Regions from separate parts of the Streptomyces sp. NPDC046197 genome, predicted to be linked through region 2. Evidence: riboswitches for the same ligand, from Rfam matches in the RefSeq annotation. Region 2 holds a riboswitch; the other holds the start of a gene.

What was found. A riboswitch is a leader RNA that binds a small molecule or an ion and turns the genes downstream of it on or off. The one in region 2 is predicted to bind cyclic di-AMP.
Region 1: another riboswitch for cyclic di-AMP. It lies ahead of AB0A61_RS04305 (NlpC/P60 family protein); the one in region 2 lies ahead of AB0A61_RS23170 (M23 family metallopeptidase).

The regions. Positions count from the first base shown of each region.
Region 1 covers NZ_JBEYZY010000002.1:337,939-345,455, reverse strand. Annotated here, with positions in the region: gene pcrA (DNA helicase PcrA) at 1-1,621, opposite strand, end outside; cyclic di-AMP (ydaO/yuaA leader) riboswitch at 1,986-2,142, shown strand; gene AB0A61_RS04305 (NlpC/P60 family protein) at 2,150-3,334, shown strand; gene AB0A61_RS04300 (hypothetical protein) at 3,387-3,740, opposite strand; gene AB0A61_RS04295 (NlpC/P60 family protein) at 4,184-5,245, shown strand; gene AB0A61_RS04290 (SprT family zinc-dependent metalloprotease) at 5,270-6,055, opposite strand; gene AB0A61_RS04285 (type I restriction endonuclease) at 6,061-7,517, opposite strand, start outside.
Region 2 covers NZ_JBEYZY010000016.1:146,272-153,788, forward strand. Annotated here, with positions in the region: gene AB0A61_RS23155 (DNA topoisomerase IV subunit A) at 1-1,880, opposite strand, end outside; gene AB0A61_RS23160 (pitrilysin family protein) at 2,246-3,652, shown strand; gene AB0A61_RS23165 (pitrilysin family protein) at 3,649-5,037, shown strand; cyclic di-AMP (ydaO/yuaA leader) riboswitch at 5,313-5,473, shown strand; gene AB0A61_RS23170 (M23 family metallopeptidase) at 5,486-6,244, shown strand; gene AB0A61_RS23175 (GntR family transcriptional regulator) at 6,429-7,124, shown strand; gene AB0A61_RS23180 (HPr family phosphocarrier protein) at 7,336-7,517, opposite strand, start outside.

The DNA of each region.
Region 1 (7,517 bases), on a different contig from region 2:
ACCGCTTGACGGCGTTGGTCGACCGCGCGGCCATGCCGTACGCCTCGTCGACGCGGCGCAGGGCCTGCGGGAAGCTGATCCTCTCCCGCTGGGCGAGGGCGTCGATCATCGCCTCGGCGCGGTCGCCGATGCCGCGCTTGGGCACGTTCAGGATGCGGCGCAGCGGCACCGAGTCCTCGGGGTTGGCCAGCACCCGCAGGTAGGCCAGGACGTCCCGGACCTCCTTGCGCTCGTAGAAGCGGACGCCGCCGACGACCTTGTAGGGCAGGCCGACCCGGATGAAGACCTCTTCGAAGACACGCGACTGGGCGTTGGTGCGGTAGAAGACGGCGACGTCGCCGGCCCTGGCCTCGCCCGCGTCGACGAGGCGGTCTATCTCGTCTGCGACGAACTGGGCCTCGTCGTGCTCGGTGTCGGCGACGTACCCGGTGATGCGGGCGCCCGCGCCTGCGTTGGTCCACAGGTTCTTCGGGCGGCGGGACTCGTTGCGCTCGATGACCGCGTTGGCGGCGGAGAGGATCGTCTGGGTGGAGCGGTAGTTCTGCTCCAGCAGGATCGTCGTCGCGTCCGGGTAGTCCTCCTCGAACTGGAGGATGTTGCGGATGGTCGCACCGCGGAAGGCGTAGATGGACTGGTCGGCGTCGCCGACCACGCACAGCTCGGCAGGCCGGAGGTCGTCCTCGCCGGGCGGCACGTCCACGGGGTGCTCAAGGGTGCCGACGAGCTCCCGTACCAGGGCGTACTGCGCGTGGTTGGTGTCCTGGTACTCGTCGACGAGGACGTGGCGGAAGCGGCGGCGGTAGTGCTCGGCGACATCGGGGAAGGCGCGCAGCAGGTTGACCGTCGTCATGATCAGGTCGTCGAAGTCGAGGGCGTTCGCCTCGCGCAGCCGCGACTGGTAGAGGGCGTAGGCCTGGGCGAGGGTCTTCTCGAAGCCGTCGGTGGCCTGGGCGGCGAAGTCCTCCTCGTCGATCAGCTCGTTCTTCAGGTTGGAGATCTTGGCGCTGAACGACTTCGGCGGATAGCGCTTGGGGTCGAGGTCCAGGTCGCGGCAGACCAGGGCCATCAGGCGCTTGGAGTCGGCGGCGTCGTAGATCGAGAAGGAGGAGGTGAAGCCGAGCTTCTTGCTCTCCCGGCGCAGGATGCGCACGCACGCGCTGTGGAAGGTCATCACCCACATGGCGTTCGCGCGCGGGCCGACGAGCTGCTCGACGCGTTCCTTCATCTCGCCCGCGGCCTTGTTGGTGAAGGTGATCGCGAGGATCTGGCCGGGGTGGACGCCCCGCTCGCCGAGCAGGTGGGCGATGCGGTGGGTGAGCACGCGGGTCTTGCCGGAGCCCGCGCCGGCCACGATGAGCAGCGGCGAACCGGAGTGGACGACCGCGGCGCGCTGGTTCTCGTTGAGACCCTCCAGGAGCACGGCGGGGTCCACGGCCGGGCGCGGGGCGCCGTCGCGGTAGTACGCGTCCCGGTCCGGCGGCAGGTCGAACTTCCCGCCGAACAGATCGTCCGGAACCGGCTCCGGAGCGTGATCGTCCTCGGGCGGCGGTGCGGGTTCTTCCTCGCGGCCGTGGGAGGCCTGGAGGTCCGCCAGGAAGCTGTCGTCAAAGAGGCTGCTCATCGCTCTACGAGTCTAGGGCGCCCCACCGACAACCCGTGGCCGCCCTGAAAACTCCGCGAACCTTCCGAGCCGGGCGGTCCTCGCTCCACGGCCCGGGAAGCCGAGCGGTCCCCGCTCCCCGGGCCGGGAAGCCGAGCGGTCCCCGCTCCCCGGGCCGGGAACTTTCCCGTCCCAGCGACCGGTCAGTGTCTTCACGCTGTGGAGCCGCGTGGTCACGTCGATGTGATTTTCAAATGAGGTTACGAAAATGTATCGGGCATATCGCACATCAACCTTCACATCAGCCACACGAGTTGGCTACCGTGCCGTCGGGCCGCACGACCCCCTTCCGGCGAACCGTCGCCGGGCCGCGCGGCCTCCGCCGAGTCCGGCATCGCCGACACGCGAGCCGGAGCCGGGGACCCACCCAGAACCCCCGGGGTGAATCGGTCCGACCCTCCCGCGAGGACCGTAGGGCAACCCTTCCGAACCACCCGCCCGAACCCGACAGCTAACCCGGTAGGCGGACCGTGGAAGGAGTCGTCCCCCTTGGCGTCGCACCGCAAGACGCGCCCCGCCGTTACGGTCTCGGCAGGCCTGCGCACCCCCGCGCTGGCCACGGCCGCCATCACCTCCGTGGCCCTGCTCTCCCAGACGGCCAACGCCGCCCCCTCCGGCGGCAGGCCGAGCATCGAAGAGGTCGAGAAGAAGGTCGACGACCTGTACCGCCAGGCGGAGTCGGCGACCGAGAAGTACGACGCGGCCAAGGAGAACACCGCCAAGCAGCGCAAGCGCGTGGCCGCTCTCCTCGACGACGTCGCCAGGCGCACGGACATGCTCAACAAGGCGCGCGAGAAGCTGGGCTCCTTCGCCGCGGCCCAGTACCGCACCGGAGCCGCCGCACCGGACACCGCCACCTTCCTGCTGGCGGACACTCCGGAGGGATACTTCGACCAGGCCCAGCTGATGAGCCGGCTCACCGCGCGTCAGAAGGGCATGGTCGACGACTACGTCACCCAGCAGTCCGCGACCATGAAGAAGCGCCGGGAGGCCACCCAGAGCCTCGAAACGCTGTCCGAGTCGCAGGGCGACATCAAGACGGCCAAGGCCACCGTCCAGAAGAAGCTGGCCGACGCGCGCGAACTGCTGTCCAAGCTGAACACCGAGGAGAAGGCGCGGCTCGCCGCGATCGAGGAGCAGAAGCGGGAGCAGGCCGCCCGCAGAGCCGCGGAACTGGCGAAGCAGCAGGCGCAGGAGCAGGCCGCCCAGCGACAGAACAGCACCTCGGCCCCCGCCACGGGGACCTCCGGGTCCGCCGGGCCTGCCGGGAGCTCGGGATCCTCAACGGGTTCCTCGTCGTCCGGCTCCTCCTACACCAGCAAGGCCGACAAGGCCCTCGCCTTCGCCCGCGCCCAGATCGGCAAGCCGTACGTCTGGGGCGCGACCGGCCCCGGCTCGTACGACTGCTCCGGCCTCACCCAGGCCGCGTGGAGAGCCGCCGGCGTCAGCCTGCCGCGCACGACGTACGACCAGGTCAACGCGGGGACGACGGTCCCGCTCTCCGAGGCGCGGCCCGGCGACCTGGTCTTCTTCTACGACGACATCAGCCACGTCGGCCTCTACATCGGCAACGGCATGATGATCCACGCCCCGAAGCCCGGCGCCTACGTCCGCGAGGAGTCGATCTACTACGGCGGCGAGTCGGCGATCCACAGCGTGGTGCGCCCGGCCTGACGCACGGGCGGCACCGGCCCCCCTGCTGCCGACGCGCGGCACGGGGGCCGTCTCACGTCCACAGCACGGCGATGAAGATGTTCACCATGGTCAGCAGGCCCACCAGGCCGAACAGCCGCTTGTCCACCGTTTCCTCGTCCCGCTTGACGTAGACCAGGCCGAGGATCACGACCAGCAGCGCCAGCTTCACGCCGATCTTGACGGTGTTGACGTGGTGGCCCTCGGCCTGGTTGAGCCCGACCAGGACGGCGCCGGTGACCAGCATGGTCAGCGCACCGTGCAGCATCCCGGGCACGAACCGGGCCGTACCCCGGCCCATCGCCTTCATCTGGGTGAGGAAACCGCCGAGCAGCGCGGCGATGCCGATGATGTGCAGGGCGACGAAGAGATGGATGAGTACGTCCATGAGGCGGGAGCCTAGCCAGAGGCCCTCCCGCCCCCGGACACCGGGCCGCCGCACGGCCGGCACCGCTGGGTGTGTGGATGCGCCCCCAAGGCGCCCCCATAGCACTCCGCCGTCCCCGCCCCGTCCCGAACCGCCGCATCGGTCATCGCTCCGCGTGAAGCCGACGCCCTCCCGCCGGGATCACGGTCACATGCGGTCACCCGCCGCACGGCTGTCGCCAGTTCCGTACTTGGCGTTACCGGGCGGACACGGACAGGTTTAGCGTCCTCCCCCAGGTGACCGGCTCCCCATCGCCGCCCGGGCCAGGGCGGCAGTCGGACACCACCGCCGAGAAGGTCCGGCGGCGGCCTGCTCCCCCTGTGCGAGCCGCCGCCGGACGTGACAGCCGCCCCACGGTCCAACCCGGGGGACGTCGCGGTCGTAGAAGGGACGTGACGGTCCACGTGGCAGCGCATCGCAAGCCCCGACAGCGCTCGCTCGGCGGGGGCACCGCCCGTACCGCCGCCACCATCGCCCTGGCGGGCGCGGCGACCGCGACGGGCTTCGACGGCACCGGACACGCCGGGCCGCAGCCGACGCCGGAGCAGGTCAGGGCCGAGGTGGACAAGCTGTACCAGGAGGCGGAGGTCGCCACCGAGAAGTACAACGGCGCCAAGGAGAAGGCGGACGCGGCCGGGAAACGGCTGAACACGCTGCGGGACGAGGCGGCGCGCGAGCAGGAGAGGCTGAACTCGGCACGGGATGCGCTCGGTTCGATCGCCAGGGCGCAGTACCGGGACGGCGGCATCGACCCCACGGTGCACCTGGTGCTTTCCGGCGATCCCCAGCACTACCTGGAGGGCGCCGAGTTCGCCGAGCGGGCGGGTGCCCGGCAGACGGCGGCCCTGGCGCGCGTACGGCAGCAGCTGCGGGAGATCGAGCAGTTGCGCGGGGCCGCCCGTGTCGAGCTGTCCTCGCTGCGGTCGCGGCAGGCCGAACTGAGGCGGCAGCAGACGACGATCAACGGCAAGCTGGGCGAGGCCCGGCGCCTGCTGTCCCGGCTGTCGCCCGAGCAGCGGGCGGCGCTCGGCCAGGGCGGGGACACCGGGCGCGTCTCCCGTTCCGGCGCCGGTGCGAGGGGGGCGCTCGCCACCCCGGGATCGGTCGCGGCCCCCACCTCGCGTGCGGCGGCGGCCGTCGCCTACGCCTACCAGAAGCTCGGCAGCCCGTACGTCTGGGGCGCCACGGGCCCCGACGCCTTCGACTGCTCGGGCCTGGTCCAGGCGGCGTACCGGTCCGTGGGCATCTCGCTCCCGCGGACCACCTACGCCCAGATCGACGCAGGCCGCCGCGTCGCGCGCTCCGAACTGCTCCCCGGCGACCTGGTGTTCTTCTACTCCGGGATCAGCCACGTCGGCCTCTACGTCGGCAACGGCCTGATGATCCACGCCCCCAACCCCTCGGCCCCGGTCCGTCTGGCCCCGATCGACGAGATGCCGTTCGCGGGGGCTACGCGGGTGGTGTGAGGCCCCCTCTTGTAATCGGAGGCGTCAGGACTCTTTTCGAAGATCTCCGAGCCACAGCCGACGACCGAGGTCATCCAGCTCCTGCTTGCGCTCCTCGCACTCGGGGATGGCCTGTCGAAGCAGAGACCAGTAGTCAGCTCCGTGCCCCGGGACCCTGATGTGAGCGAGTTCGTGGGCGATGACGTAGTCGACCAGGTGAGCGGGCAGCTGGAACAGGGCCCAGTGCAGCGCCATGGTCCCGCGAGCGCCGTCACCCGGCCGGTAGGTCCCCCACCGGTTGCCGACATCGCGTACGACGATGTCCGGCTCCCGGACCTCCATCCGCGCGGCCCACGGCTGAAGCCTTCCCTGTGCCCAGCGCTGTCCCGCACGCCGATACCAGCCGATGAGGGCACGTCTTGCGGCGACCGGATCTCGTACGAGCCCTTTGTCGATCACCATCCGCCCGGCGACGAGCCGGACGGTGGCCTGCTCTTCGTCGTTGATACGGAGCCGGTAGGCACGGCCCAGATAGGCATACGTCTCACCGTCCCGGAACTCACGCACGGGGTGGGCCGGGGGATGACCCTCACGCCGTCGTAGCTTGTCGGCCAACCAAGTTTCCCCATCCCGAAGGAAGGTCTGCGCCCGCTCGGCATCGCAGCCCTGCGGCGCGCGCAGGACGAGGGATCCGTCGCGTTCCACCGTGAGCCCGAGACGTCGGCGGCGTCCGCTGACGACCACCCGGAACTCCCTGCCTCCCACGACGATCACCTGACCGTCCTCCAGGACGGTTCGGCACGGGTCTCGCGGGTCGGCTGTCGTCGGCACGCGGCCTATTGTCCCCGAGCCGCCGCCCGGAACGCCGCCGCATGCCGCTGGGCGTGCCCGGTCAGCACCTGCGAGAGATTGCGCAGGGGCTCCCTGGCGCGTTCCCTCGGCTTGACGCCCGCCCGGCGCAGTTCACGCCAGAGCGCGCTCTGCAGCGAGTCCAGGCTGGCCTCGTTGTCCGACCAGGCGGCACTCGACACATGCCGCTCTATGATCGCGGCGAGTTCGACCGTGACGCTCCTGAGCAGAGCGGGATCGGGAAGGTCGAAGGCCGGGTCCTCGGTCATGCGGTCGGAGAGTTTCGTGTAGAGCTGCTGCTCGGCCGGTGTCAGGTCGGCGACCTCCGGATCGACCTCCTCAGCCTGTCGGGCCCGGTCGATCAGCGGGCCGATGCGCACCTTGATCTCGTCCCAGCGCCCCGCGAACTCCTCGAGGATCGCCTCCAGTTCCTCGGAGATCGTCCGCAGCACGGGCCGGTCCTCCGACTGCCGCCTCTCCTCCAGGTGGTAGCGCAGCGCCTGCACCTGCTCGGCGGCGGATTCCCGCACGCCCGGGATGCGCGCCACCACCTCGTCGAAGTCCGGGGCCAGGATGGAGACCGGCGCGATGACCTGATTGATCTCGGGCAGTTCGAGGTGGTCCGCCACCATGGCGCGCACCTTGCGTCCGTACGCCCGTACGGAGAAGGTTCCGCCCTCGGCGTCCCGGTAGTGCCGCCGTACCCGCTTCTGCAGCAGCGTCCAGTTCCGGGCCTCGGGCACCAGCTTCAGCGCCGCCTCGTGCGGCAGGACGCGCTCCAGCGCGGAGGTGAAGCGACTCATACGGGTGTCGAACTCGGATCGCGCGCCCTCGTCGCCGAGCGTGAGCATGCCCTGGGCGATGCCGCCGGGAGTGTCGAGGCCGGTGATGCCCAGATCGCTGAGGAAGTCCCGCAGTGCCTTCGCGGCCTCCCGCATCTCCGGCACCTCGACCTCGTCGAGGCTGCTGACGGTCTGAAGCGTGCGCCCGTCGCCCTTGTACGCGGGCAGGGTGACCGCCAGGTCGCTCAGCACGCCGTAGTAGTCCACGACACGCCCCTCGTACTTGCCCCGGCGCGGGCGGTTAACGCGAGCGATGGCCTGGAGCAGTTCGGCGTCCTGGATCGGGCGGTCGAGGTACAGCGCCTGCTCGATGGGTGCGTCGAACCCGGTGAGCAGCATGGACTTCACGATGAGGAAGGCGACGGGCCTCGGTTCCTCGACGTGCGGTGTGGCCAACCCGCTCCAGGGGTTACGGCCGATGCCGCCCGCCGGCACGGGGTCGTCCTCGGGGATGTGGTGCGTCACCCACGGGTTGTCCGGCGGGAGCTGCGGGAACGGCTCCAGGAAACGCTCGACATGCTCCTCTTGGGCCACCGGGTCGGTCCACTCACGCCATTGCCCGCGCTTCTTCTCGCTCCCGGCGGAGATGACCGGTACGAAGT
Region 2 (7,517 bases):
CCCAGCGCCAGGCCCGGCGAGGACTCGTCCAGAGTGGTCAGGCAGACCACCGTCTCGTCGTCCTGCAGGGAGACGAACTCCGCCAGCGGCGCGCCGCCCGAGAGGTTCGGCGCCGAGGTCGTCTCCGGCAGCTGGGGCAGGTCGATGACGTTCAGCCGCAGCAGGCGGCCGGCGGAGGTCACCGCGCCCACCTCGCCGCGGGCGGTGGCCGGGACCGCCGAGACGATCACGTCGTGCTTCTGCCGCTTGCCGTCCGCGGCCTGAGGGAACGGGTCGCCGTTCGCCGTGCGGGCCAGCAGGCCGGTCGAGGACATCAGGACACGGCACGGATCGTCCGCCACCTGCAGCGGCACGGCGGCGGCCGGGGTGTCGGTGGCCTCCAGCAGCAGCGTGCGCCGCGGGGTCGCGAACTGCTTGGCGACCGCGGCCAGTTCGCCGGAGACCAGCTTGCGCAGCTCCGCGTCCGACTCCAGGATCCGGGTCAGCTCCTCGATCTCCGCGGTGAGCTTCTCCTTCTCCGCCTCCAGTTCGATCCGGTCGTACTTGGTGAGGCGGCGAAGCGGCGTGTCGAGGATGTACTGGGTCTGGACGTCACTCAGCGAGAACCGCCGCATCAGGCGCTCCTTGGCCTGGGCGGAGTTCTCGCTGGCGCGGATCAGCCGGATCACCTCGTCGATGTCCAGCAGCGCCGTGAGCAGGCCCTCGACCAGGTGCAGCCGGTCCCGCTTCTTGCCGCGGCGGAACTCGCTGCGGCGCCGGACGACGTCGAAGCGGTGGTCGAGGTAGACCTCCAGGAGCTCCTTCAGGCCCAGCGTCAGGGGCTGGCCGTCCACCAGGGCGACGTTGTTGATGCCGAAGGACTCCTCCATCGGCGTCAGCTTGTACAGCTGCTCCAGGACGGCCTCCGGCACGAAGCCGTTCTTGATCTCGATGACCAGGCGCAGGCCGTGTGCGCGGTCGGTGAGGTCCTTGACGTCGGCGATGCCCTGGATCTTCTTCGCGCCGACCAGGTCCTTGATCTTGGCGATCACCTTCTCCGGGCCGACGGTGAAGGGCAGCTCGGTGACGACCAGGCCCGAGCGGCGCGCGGTGACCGTCTCCACGGACACCGTGGCGCGGATCTTGAAGGTGCCGCGGCCCGTCTCGTAGGCGTCCCGGATCCCGGGCAGGCCCACGATCCGCCCGCCGGTCGGCAGATCGGGGCCGGGGACGTGCTTCATCAGGGCTTCCAGGTCCGCGTTCGGGTAGCGGATCAGGTGGCGGGCGGCCGCGATGACCTCGCCGAGGTTGTGCGGCGGCATGTTCGTGGCCATGCCGACGGCGATGCCCGACGAGCCGTTCACCAGCAGGTTCGGGAAGGCGGCCGGCAGGGCCACCGGCTCCTGCTCCTGGCCGTCGTAGTTGGGCGCGAAGTCGACCGTGTCCTCGTCGATGGACTCCGTCATCAGCCCGGTGGCCTCGGCCATCCGGCACTCGGTGTACCGCATGGCGGCGGGCGGGTCGTCGTTGCCCAGCGAGCCGAAGTTTCCGTGGCCGTCCACCAGGGGCACGCGCATCGAGAAGGGCTGCGCCAGGCGCACCAGGGCGTCGTAGATCGACGCGTCGCCGTGCGGGTGGAGCTTGCCCATGACCTCGCCGACGACGCGGGCACACTTCACATAGCCGCGGTCGGGGCGCAGGCCCATCTCGTTCATCTGGTAGACGATGCGGCGGTGCACCGGCTTGAGGCCGTCGCGGGCGTCCGGGAGGGCGCGGGAGTAGATGACCGAGTACGCGTATTCGAGGAAGGAGCCCTGCATCTCGTCGACGACGTCGATGTCGAGGATCTTCTCCTCGTACGGGTCGTCGGGCGGCGGGGTCTTCGTGCTGCGGCGGGCCATCGCTGCCGGCTCCTTGCTGAGGCGTGAACGATCTGACGCGGACCATTGTGGACCGCGGGACCGACAGCGCGGGAACAGGACCCGGTCATGACCGCCCGCCCCGGCGCTCCCCGGGTGCCGTCCGGCCCGGGGCCCCGGGCCGAAACCCGCCTTGTCGCTCCCGGGGAACCGCCCTGCCGCTCCCGGGCAGCCGGCCCGCCCCGGCGCTTCCGCGCGGCCTCACCGCGCTTGCTCCGGGTGACGGCGTTCTCGCTCTCGGCGTACGGCCTCACGGAACTTCGCCAGGCGTCCGCGCGCTTGCATACAGTGGCAGGACGGCAGGAAGACGGCGGTTCCACGACCGCCACCGCGATCGAAGGGACGACATGCCCATGGGTCACACGGCCACAGCCGAGGCAGGCTCCGGCGGCCTGACAGCGACCGAGCACCGCCTGGCCAACGGCCTGCGCGTGGTGCTCTCCGAGGACCACCTGACCCCGGTCGCGGCGGTGTGCCTCTGGTACGACGTCGGCTCCCGCCACGAGGTCAAGGGACGTACCGGCCTGGCTCACCTTTTCGAGCACTTGATGTTCCAGGGCTCCGCCCAGGTCAAGGGCAACGGTCACTTCGAGCTGGTGCAGGGCGCGGGCGGTTCGCTGAACGGCACGACCAGCTTCGAGCGCACGAACTACTTCGAGACCATGCCCGCCCATCAGCTGGAGCTCGCCCTCTGGCTGGAGGCGGACCGCATGGGTTCCCTGCTGGCGGCCCTGGACGACGAGTCCATGGAGAACCAGCGGGACGTCGTCAAGAACGAGCGCCGCCAGCGCTACGACAACGTGCCGTACGGCACGGCGTTCGAGAAGCTGACCGCCCTCGCCTACCCGGAGGGGCATCCGTACCACCACACGCCCATCGGGTCCATGGCCGACCTGGACGCGGCCACCCTGGAGGACGCCCGGCAGTTCTTCCGCACGTACTACGCGCCGAACAACGCCGTGCTCTCCGTCGTCGGCGACATCGATCCCGGGCAGACCCTCGCCTGGATCGAGAAGTACTTCGGCTCGATCCGGTCCCACGACGGCAAGCCCGCGCCCCGCGACGGCTCGCTGCCCGACATCATCGGCGAGCAGCTGCGTGAGGTCGTCGAGGAGGAGGTTCCGGCCCGCGCCCTGATGGCCGCCTACCGGCTCCCGCAGGACGGCACGCGCGCGTGCGACGCGGCCGACCTGGCGCTGACCATTCTGGGCGGCGGCGAGTCCTCCCGCCTGTACAACCGGCTCGTCCGGCGCGACCGTACGGCCGTCGCCGCCGGCTTCGGCCTGCTGCGGCTGGCCGGGGCGCCCTCACTGGGCTGGCTGGACGTGAAGACCTCCGGCGACATCGAGGTCCCGGTCATCGAGGAGGCCATCGACGAGGAGCTCGGCCGGTTCGCCGAGCAGGGCCCGACGGCCGAGGAGATGGAGCGTGCCCAGGCCCAGTTGGAGCGCGAGTGGCTGGACCGGCTCGGTACGGTCGCGGGCCGCGCCGACGAACTGTGCCGCTACGCCGTCCTGTTCGGCGATCCGCAGCTCGCGCTGACCGCCGTGCACCGCGTTCTGGAGGTGACGCCCGAGGAGGTCCAGGAGGTCGCCAAGGCCCGCCTGCGCCCCGACAACCGCGCGGTGCTCGTCTACGAGCCGACCGCCTCCGGCGCACAGGACGGCGCACAGGACGGCACACAGGACGACGCCCGGGACGACGCCAAGAACGCGGACGCCACGGCCACCGACGACACCGAGGAGGCGAAGTGACCGAGCTCGCCACGATGGAGTTCCACCCCCAGCCCAAGGCCGGCGAGGCCAAGCCGTGGGCGTTCCCGGCGCCCGAGCGCGGGACGCTGGACAACGGCCTGACGGTGCTGCGCTGCCATCGCCCCGGCCAGCAGGTCGTCGCCGTCGAGGTGCTGCTGGACGCGCCCCTGGACGCCGAGCCGCAGGGCCTGGACGGCGTCGCCACGATCATGGCGCGGGCCTTCTCCGAGGGCACCGACAAGCACTCGGCGGAGGAGTATGCCGCCGAGCTGGAGCGGGCGGGCGCCACGCTTGACGCGCACGCCGACCACCCGGGCGTCCGGCTGAGCCTGGAGGTTCCGGCCTCGCGCCTGGCCAAGGGGCTCGGCCTGCTCGCCGACGCCCTCAGGGCGCCCGCGTTCGCCGACAGCGAGGTGGAGCGACTGGTGCGCAACCGCCTCGACGAGATCCCGCACGAGCTGGCCAACCCCTCCCGCCGTGCCGCCAAGGAGCTGTCCAAGGAACTCTTCCCGGCCGCCACGCGCATGTCGCGCCCGCGCCAGGGCACCGAGGAGACGGTCCGGAGCATCGACGCGGCGGCCGTCCGCGCCTTCTACGACCGGCACGTGCGGCCGGCCACGTCCACCGTCGTGGTGGTCGGCGACCTCACCGGCATCGACCTCGACGAGCTGCTCGGCGAGACCCTGGGCGCCTGGACCGGCTCGCCGGCCAAGCCGCACCCGGTGCCACCGGTGACCGCCGACGACACCGGCCGCGTGGTGATCGTGGACCGTCCCGGCGCCGTCCAGACACAGCTGCTCATCGGCCGTGTCGGTGCCGACCGGCACGACCGCGTGTGGTCCGCACAGGTGCTCGGCACCTATTGCCTCGGCGGCACCCTCACCTCCCGCCTGGACCGTGTCCTGCGCGAGGAGAAGGGCTACACCTACGGCGTGCGGGCGTTCGGCCAGGTACTGCGCTCCGCCCCCGACGGCTCGGGCGCGGCGATGCTCGCGATCAGCGGCTCGGTCGACACCCCCAACACCGGCCCGGCCCTGGCGGACCTGTTCACGGTGCTGCGCAGGCTCGCCGCCGAGGGGCTCACCGACGCCGAGCGGGACGTCGCCGTGCAGAACCTCGTCGGCGTCGCCCCGCTGAAGTACGAGACGGCGGCGGCCGTGGCCGGCACGCTGGCCGACCAGGTCGAGCAGTACCTGCCGGACGACTACCAGGCCACGCTGTACCGGCAGCTCGCCTCCACCGGCACGGTCGAGGCCACCGCGGCGGTCGTCAACGCCTTCCCGGTGGACCGCCTGGTGACGGTCCTCGTCGGCGACGCGGCGCAGATCAAGGAGCCCGTCGAGGCCCTCGGCATCGGCCAAGTCACCGTCGTACCGGCCGAGTAGAGGCACATCGCGCGGCGGTCCGGCCGGCCGTCGTGCGCGTACGGCCGGACCTGCCGGCGAGCGGCACACGCGCGTGGGGCCCTGGTGAGCGAAGCGCCACCAGGGCCCCACGATGTGTCCGAAGGATGTCCGAACGATGTCCGAATTGAGGGAGAGGCTGCCTGTCTGCCCTGTGGCATGCGCTACAAAACTCCTGATCCGTTTGGGAATTGGAAGACGCCCCCTTTAGCGTCAACCCGGCTGTCCGTCAGGCAGTGCGTCGCAGCCGCGACACCGGACAGCCATCGCCGAATCCCCGTACGGCGCGAGCCAGGGGAGCCGGGGACCCACCGTCCCTGGGGTGAATCGGACGCCCGCGCACGAGCGAGGGGGTCCGTAGGAGACCTTCCTGCTCCGAACCCGTCAGCTAACCCGGTAGGCGAGAGGGAAGGAAAGGACCAGCGTCTACATGGCGTTCACCCGCGCCTCGGGGAAGCATCGTCGTCCCAGCCGGATGCACCGCACCACTGCCCGCGCGGCGGGCGTCGCGGCCCTCACCACCACCGGCGTCATCGGCACCCTCGCCGCCGTTCCGGCGCTCGCCGCCGAGACCCCGGCCCCGGAGGACACCGGCCTCACCCCGGTCATCACGATCGGTGACTCGGTCGCCGCGAAGATCGACGCCCAGGCCGCCGCCCAGAAGCAGGCGGCCGAGCAGAAGCTGGCCCAGGAGGCCGCCCGCAAGGAGGCCGCCGAGCAGGCGAAGAAGGAGCGGGAGGCCAAGGCGCGCGCCGCCCGTGAGGCCGAGCGGAGGCGCCTCAACGCCTTCGTCGCGCCGATCTTCGACTCGTACGTCTCCACCGGCTACAAGACCGGCGGCTCGCTGTGGTCCTCCGGCGCCCACACCGGCATCGACTTCCACGCCGCTAGCGGCACCACCGTCCACGCGGTGGGCATGGGCACCGTCGTCCAGGCCGGTTGGGGCGGGGCGTACGGCAACCAGATCGTGATCAGGATGGCCGACGGCATGTACACCCAGTACGGCCATCTGTCGTCCATCGGTGTCTCGGTGGGCCAGACCGTCGTGCCCGGCCAGCAGATCGGCCTGTCCGGCGCGACCGGCAACGCCACCGGACCGCACCTGCACTTCGAGGCCCGTACGGGTCCCGACTACGGCTCCGACGTCGACCCCGTGGCCTATCTCCGCAAGCACGGTGTGAACGCCTGACGCCACAGCAGACGTCCCGAAGCCCCGGCCGCTCGTGCCGGGGCTTTGGCGTTTCGGACGCCCCGCTGTCCAAAAAAACTCCATGGATTCCGGCCCGCCATCGGAAATTCCCGCGCGCTGCAATAGAGTCACGGAACAGGCGTCCATCGTCGACGTTTCACGGGGATTAAGGCGGAGGTCGGGCATGCGTATTCCGGCGCACTCGGTGTGCACGGCGATCCGGGACGACATCGTCGCGGGTGTCTACGAGCGCGGCGGCCGGCTCACCGAGGAAGTCCTCGCCCGTCGCTACGGCGTCTCACGCGTCCCCGTGCGTGAGGCCCTGCGCACCCTGGAGGCCGAGGGCTTCGTGGTGACCCGGCGGCACGCGGGCGCGTGCGTCGCGGAGCCGACCGAGCAGGATGCCGCCGACCTGCTCGAGATGCGCCTGCTGCTGGAGCCGCTCGGCGCCTCGCGCGCCGCCCAGCGTCGCACGGACGCCCATCTGAAGGTGCTGCGCGGCCTGGTCCGGCTGGGCCAGGAACGGGCCAGGCGGGGCAGCAGCGAGGACCTGCGCTCCCTGGGGGGCTGGTTCCACGAGACGCTCGCCCAGGCCTCCGGCAGTCCCGCGCTGACGTCGATGCTGACCCAGCTGCGGCACAAGATCGCGTGGATGTACACGGTGGAGGCGCCCGCCAGCCCCGTGGAGTCCTGGGCCGAGCACGGGGCGATCGTGGACGCCGTCGCACGCGGCGACAGCGAGCGCGCGCGGGCCGTCACCGCCCTGCACACCGAGCGCGCGACGGTGGTCCACCGGCTGCGGTTTCCGGGCGGCGCGACGCGGGCCGACCGTGTGAGGACTTCGCAACATCCCGTAAACATGTCGGGCCTACGGCATTAACACCCGCGCCGTATACAAAGAAGGCGTATTCGGTGGGGGTGGATTTCCGCTGCCCTTTTTCCGTCCGTCATGAATTCCCGTTGGTTTGCCGCGTCGCGCATCTCGGTCGAGGAGGCGGGTATGTGGCCGGGGAAATCCACCGCCGGGCGGGAAAGGGCGAAGCCGCGCCGCCCGGAATGGGCGACACGGCTTCGCCGCGCGATCGGCTCGATCAGACCGTCTCGGGCAGCTCCTCAAGACCCTCGGAGACCAGCTTGGCCAGCCGGTCCAGGGCGGCGTCCGCGCCCTCGGCGTCGGAGGCCAGGACGATCTCCTCGCCGCCCTGGGCGCCAAGGCCGAGAACGGCCAGCATGGAGGCCGCGTTGACGGGGGTGCCGTCGGCCTTGGCGATCG